2 linked regions of the Parashewanella spongiae genome follow. The protein of the gene in region 1 interacts with the protein of each later gene in a pairwise test. Links are inferred from orthologs where the notes say so. Each region holds a gene or a part of one and is shown in the gene's direction. Other genes may lie near its edges.

Region 1 (3,233 bases):
TTGCATGGCAACATGTACGATTTAAATAATCGCATGAAAAATTTAACTGAAGCCGCCATGGCGAAACCAAGAGTTGAACAGCTTAAAAAGTTTGAACCTGATATGTTGGTCTATAAAGCTAAAGACGAAAAACACGTGATAACCGTATTCACAGACATCACTTGTGGTTACTGTCGTAAATTGCATAATCAAATGCAAGAATACAATGATGATGGCATTACAGTTCGCTACTTAGCCTTTCCTCGAGCAGGAGTTCCCTCTAGTGTAGCTAGCGAAATGGAAGCCATTTGGTGTGCCAAAGATCCGCTTAAAGCTATGACCGATGCTAAAGCTGGCAAAGACGTTACCAATAAAAGTTGTAATGCTAACATTGCCCAGCAATACGAATTAGGGCAAAGCTTTGGCGTAAATGGTACGCCTGCTATTGTTTTAGATGACGGCACGCTCATCCCAGGTTATCAACCGCCTGAACAGTTATTGAAAACCATAGAAAACCACTAAAAAATCCGCTAGGATTTGGAAAAGGCGGCTTAAGCCGCTTCTTTTTTATGTTCTTCATTCTTGATCAATTTGGAACTTTCTGTGCATTATAATGTTATTCGTCGTCCAAATGTTGATGACTCACACCTGCCTGCAACCTTACCATTTTTATTAAAACAGCTGTACGCACGCAGAGGGGTTACTGTCAGGGACTGTAACAGCAGCCTAGCGTCGTTATTACGTCCTGATACTATGAAGGGTCAACAACAAGCCGCAACTTTAATTTGTGACGCTATCGAATCTAACAAAGCCATCATCATCGTCGGTGACTTTGATGCCGACGGCGCGACATCAACTAGCATTTGCTTATTGGCGCTGAAGATGATGGGTGCCAAGCGTGTCAGTTATCTCATTCCAAATCGCTTTGATTACGGTTATGGTTTAAGCCCTGAAATCGTTGAAATTGCCGCTCAACAAGGTGCCGAACTGCTCATTACTGTTGATAACGGTATATCTTCCATTACCGGTGTTGCTGCAGCTAATCAACTCGATATCCCAGTAGTGGTTACTGATCATCATTTGGCTGGAGATACCCTTCCTGAGGCGGCAGCCATTGTCAATCCAAACCAACCTGACTGCCCTTTTGCCAGTAAGGCTATTGCTGGAGTTGGGGTTGCCTTTTATTTAATGAGTTCAATTCGTGCTGAGCTTAAACGTCGAAATTGGTTTGAATCTCAACACATCATTGAACCTAATCTTGCTATTTTATTAGACATTGTCGCATTAGGAACCGTCGCCGATGTCGTCCCTTTAGATTCAAACAATCGCATCATCGTCGAAGCGGGTTTACGCCGAGTTCGATCGGGTCGCTGCCGAGTAGGGATCACAGCCTTGCTTGAAATTGCTAAAAGAAATCCACAACGAGTAGTTGCATCCGATTTTGGTTTTGCTGTAGGTCCTAGACTTAATGCCGCTGGTCGGCTTGATGAAATGTCACTCGGTGTAGAATTGTTACTTTGTGAGGACATCAATAAAGCACGTACCATGGCCGCTGAGCTTGATGGCTTAAATCAAGAACGCCGTGAAATCGAAGCGGGGATGCAACATGAAGCCCTCGCAAAATTAAAACAACTCAATATTAATGACGACAACCTGCCCCAAGGGTTAGTCGTATATCAACAAGATTGGCATCAAGGTGTGATCGGCATTTTGGCTTCACGCATTAAAGACAAATACCATCGTCCCGTTATTGCTTTTGCTCAAGCAGAAAACGGTGAAATAAAAGGTTCAGCGCGCTCTATCAAAGGTGTGCATATGCGAGACTTACTTGAAAAGATAAATACTCTGTCACCTGATTTGATCATCAAATTTGGTGGTCATGCTATGGCTGCGGGACTGTCCATTAAAGCAGAGGCCATATCAAAATTTGAACAGTTATATCATCAAGTAATCGCTGAAACCGTTACTCCAGAATTACTCACCGGTGAGCTTTTTAGTGATGGTGAATTAGCCGCTAACCAGTTGGAAATAGAAACCGCCGAAATGATCCGTTATGCAGGTCCATGGGGACAAGAGTTCGAAGAGCCTTGTTTTGATGGTCGCTTTACTATCATCCAACAACGCTTAGTGGGTGAGAAACACCTTAAGTTGGTGCTTGAAACTGAATGTGGCAGTAAATTAATTGATGCGATAGCTTTTAATATTGATCTAAAGGCTTGGCCAAATTTACAAGCAAAGAAAGTTGATGTCGTTTACAGCTTAGAGATCAACGAATTTAGAGGTAACCAAAGTTTACAGCTTATGGTGAAGCAGATTAGCGCCGTTTAATCTCAGTAGGGTAAATTCCTCGCCGCTTGCGGCGGACTAACGTCTTTATCTAACTAATTGATACCTCGCCCCTTGGGGCGGGGTGATTCATTGCTAGGGCGAGCCCTAAGAGCGGCTAACAATACTGCTTCTTCTTGAACTGACTCTAGAAGTTGGTACCGATTTTCCTTCGGCTTTTAGTTTTTCTGCTTCAAGGGTTTTTTTAGCGCTTTGATTAGTGACTAAATCATATTCACCGAAATCTTCCTCATCCATAAACTCATCCATTAACTCCTGTTCTGCAGCGGCTTCTTCCGCTAGGCGATGTTGTTCTATGGTATCAGCTTCCCGCTGAGCTTCATCAGCCCTTTCTTTTTGGGCTTTCTTGTCATCTGCAAATCTTCTTAGGTTTTGTAATCTTGAATTGAAATCATCGGATAGCTTGCGCTCTTCTCTGGCAAACCAATCGTCCTGGACGCCATCACTGGATTTAGGTCCTTGAGGTCTGAGTGTTTCGTGATCACTTAATTCAATATCACGCCCATGCAGCTTATCGTGAACATTTTTTCTAATTTCTTGCAGTCGTACTGGATCAATATTACGTTCAAGATTCTCAGGATGTTTTGCGTAAGGAGCTGTATGCACAGCGGTAAATGGTGCTACAACTAGGCGAATACCCAATGAAATTCTGTCGGCATACTTTTCTCGTTTTTGAGAGTCTTCAACACCGAAACGTTTTTGCATTACGTTGATCAGTTCAGCAAGGCTATCACCACGATGTGTAAAACCCTCTTTACCATTCGCTCGATTTCGCCAGTCTTTAAAGGACATACCAGCATCTATGGCTGACATAGTAAATGAGCCACCAGCAACGACCAATAAGATGGCTCCGCCACCACCTGTTGCTAAGGTCAACACCACTGCCCCCGCCAGTAATCCTGCTGAAT
Region 2 (3,328 bases), 3.3 Mb from region 1 along the record:
AATTGAGTTTGATTAAATTGACAAATGAATGTCACGACTGAACAATGCTTTCATAAAGTAAAAACTAGGGGCGAACATGATTGAAAAGTCAGAAATTGATGTCGAGCACATGAGGAATCAAGCACGACATGTTGTTGGATTATTAAAAGCCATCAGCAATGAAAATCGCTTATTGATTTTATGCCATTTGTGCCAAGGGGAGCTAGCCGTAAACGAGCTCAATCAATTGGTGGACTTAAGCCAATCAGCATTATCTCAACACTTAGCTAAACTAAGGCAAGATGGGTTGGTAAATACACGGCGTGAGTCACAATCAATTTACTATTCATTAGGCAGTGACGAAATGAAACGTTTGATTGGCGCGTTGCATAAAGAATTTTGTTAGTACGGCATTTTTATTTAAAGGGTATTAATTATACAGCAAACGTTATCAGTTTTAGTGACATACATGGCAAGGTTTGATGGTTGTGGTGTTCCACTGAAATTGATTATTAATTATTGTATTCTCATAAATTAAACAAATTTCTCAATAACTGCTTTTGAATTTTATGCATATTTTAGTTAAGTGTGCTTATGCTCTTGTGGGATCTAAGGTTCAAAATATTTACATAGAATGTATTATTCCTTATAGTTACTGTAAATTTATCCAGTATCAACAAGAATGATTCTTTATATTGCTGAAAAACCAAGTTTAGGCCGTGCTATCGCTGATGTCTTACCCAAACCTCATAAAAGACACGATGGTTACATCGAAGTTGGTAATGGCGATTGCGTATCTTGGTGCATAGGTCATTTACTGGAGCAAGCAGAACCTGACACATACAATCCAGAATTTAAATCGTGGAAGCTTGAGCACTTACCCATAATTCCCTCAGAGTGGAAACTAAAACCTAAAAGCAATACTCGTAAGCAGTTTACCGCATTAAAAAAGCTGATCAAACAAGCGAGTCAATTAGTTAATGCGGGTGATCCTGATAGAGAAGGCCAACTTTTGGTTGATGAAGTTATCGCACATGTGGGCGTATCATCAACTAAACAAAGAGCCGTTCAACGGCTATTAATCAGTGACTTAAACCCTTCAGCAGTAAAAAGGGCGCTAGGCAATTTACGTAGTAATCAAGAATTTGTCCCCTTAGCGACTTCAGCGTTAGCTCGAAGTAGAGCAGACTGGCTTTTTGGGATTAATTTGACTCGTGCATATACCATTCAAGGTCGAAAAGTAGGTTATAACGGTGTGTTGTCTGTAGGACGGGTTCAAACTCCAATTTTGGGGTTAGTGGCGAGACGAGATCAAGAAATTTTGAATTTTGAATCAAAAGCGTTTTATCAAGTATTGGCACACTTAAAGACTGAGTCTTCACAAAGCTTTACCGCTAAATGGCGGCCGAGCGAGGCTTGTTCGCCATATCAAGATGAAGAAGGTCGAGTGTTATCAAAAGGTTTGGCTGAAAATGTTGTTCAACGCATAAGCAACCAAGCTGCAAAGGTAAGTAAATTAGAAAGTAAACCTAAGAAACAAAATCCTCCACTACCTTATAATTTGTCTTCTCTACAAATAGATTGTGCTAAGCGGTTCGCGATGAGCGCTCAAGAGGTATTGAATGTCTGTCAGGGATTATATGAAAAGCATAAACTCATTACCTATCCTCGTTCAGACAGTCGATACCTCCCTAAAGAGCAGCATCAATTAGCGCCCAGCATTATCAACGCCGTAACAAAAGGTGCATCTGAACTCGTTGAGGGAGTGAATGCACCAAACCCAAAATTGAAATCCAAAGTGTGGAATGATGCAAAAGTCGATGCGCACCACGCCATAGTACCTACGGAAAAACCACCTAATTTATCGGCGTTGTCACAGAAGGAAAAACAAGTCTATTTACAAATCGCAAGACAATATTTGGCTCAGTTTTATCCAGCTTATCATTATCAAGAAACAGCTGTTGAAGTGACCATTAAAGGTGGGGTGTTTACGGCAAAAGCTAAGCAAGATAAATCACAAGGCTGGAAAGTACTATTTAAACTGCCGAAACCAAAAGATATAGCTAATGAGCGAGATGATAACTCTAATAAAGCAGAGAGCGAGCATCAAACTCAATTGCCAGAGCTTTCACTAGGTCAAGCGCTTCATTGTGTTCAAGGTGAATTAATTGAAAAGCAGACACAGCCACCTCAACATTTTACTGACGCTACTTTATTGAGTGCAATGACAGGCATAAGTCGCTTTGTTAAAGATGCAAAAATCCGTCAGATTCTAAAAGAAACCGATGGGCTAGGAACTGAAGCTACACGTGCGGGAATCATCGAATTGCTGTTTAAGAGGAACTTTTTACAACGACAAGGCAAACAGATAAGAGCAACTGAAATAGGCCAAGGATTAATCAATAGCTTACCAGAGTCGGTGACAACACCAGACATGACTGCTATGTGGGAGTCTAATTTAGAATCAATTAGTCGTAAGGAATTAAAATACCTTTCATTTATGGAGCCTATGACTGATAGCTTACATGCGCTTATTTCAGCGGCTAAACAACAATTACCAACAGCATTACAAGGTGTAAAAGGGCAGAAGTTTGCGAAAAAGAAAAATTATAAAAGGAAAAAACGCACATAAATTCACTTTAAAACTAAATTTACCTCATTTATACCGTATGGATAACCTAGGATGTGATGTTTATTTGGCTAATTAAACGTTCAATGTCACTTAATTGCTACTCAAAAACACAACTTAATGCTTGTTTATGTATAATGAATGAAATTATGTCTGTAGTAAGCCTTTCTTTAATTTGAAGAAGAAAGCTCATCTTGCCAAATGCAGTTTGGGCTTAATAGCAAAATCAAATTAAAAATTGGGGCAAAGAGTTAATGATAATCAGCAATAGATTTTGGTTGTTTTATTTAACCATTATTTTTTCCAGTAGCACCTTCGCAAATCACATAGAAGTGAATCGCAAAAACGAACAACCCGCAGTTGGTTTCGCAGCCTTTCTATTACCAAAATTTATCCTCGATAGAACTCAATATTCGGCAAGTAACCACGTTGCAACGATTATTCAAGAGCATAAAAAATTTGCACCTTATTTGACCGTTATTTCAAAAAACACCAAGACATCATTTGTGAACAAAGATGATATTACTCATCATGTTTATTCTGCTATTGGCCCTGAGCGATTTTCTTTTAAATTAAAGGCAGATGAAACAAATTCTTCAATAAGTTTTGAAGAGTCAGGTCATGTTGCTATGGGGTGTAATGTTCATGATTGGATGAGTGGGCATATTCTTGTGGTAGACACTCCTTTTTATGGATTAACTAGCGATACTGGTAATATTG

What was found.
Region 2: the proteins of recJ (region 1) and E2I05_RS06100 interact in binary tests that used the Escherichia coli proteins (3 or more experiments, as listed by UniProt). The link is inferred for Parashewanella spongiae from one-to-one orthologs.

The regions. Positions count from the first base shown.
Region 1 is NZ_CP037952.1:4,814,927-4,818,159, forward strand. What follows is about bases 45-2,944. They hold recJ (single-stranded-DNA-specific exonuclease RecJ), read left to right. Parts: upstream 45-582; coding sequence 583-2,307; downstream 2,308-2,944. Other genes in these bases: dsbC (bifunctional protein-disulfide isomerase/oxidoreductase DsbC), read left to right, coding at 45-501; E2I05_RS18990 (hypothetical protein), read right to left, coding at 2,413-2,944. In the rest of the region: more of dsbC, read left to right, coding at 1-44; more of E2I05_RS18990, read right to left, coding at 2,945-3,233. UniProt on the Escherichia coli protein: Single-stranded-DNA-specific exonuclease.
Region 2 is NZ_CP037952.1:1,559,060-1,562,387, forward strand. What follows is about bases 142-3,136. They hold E2I05_RS06100 (DNA topoisomerase III), read left to right. Parts: upstream 142-661; coding sequence 662-2,611; downstream 2,612-3,136. Other genes in these bases: E2I05_RS06095 (ArsR/SmtB family transcription factor), read left to right, coding at 142-385; E2I05_RS06105 (cupredoxin domain-containing protein), read left to right, coding at 2,863-3,136. In the rest of the region: more of E2I05_RS06095, read left to right, coding at 77-141; more of E2I05_RS06105, read left to right, coding at 3,137-3,328.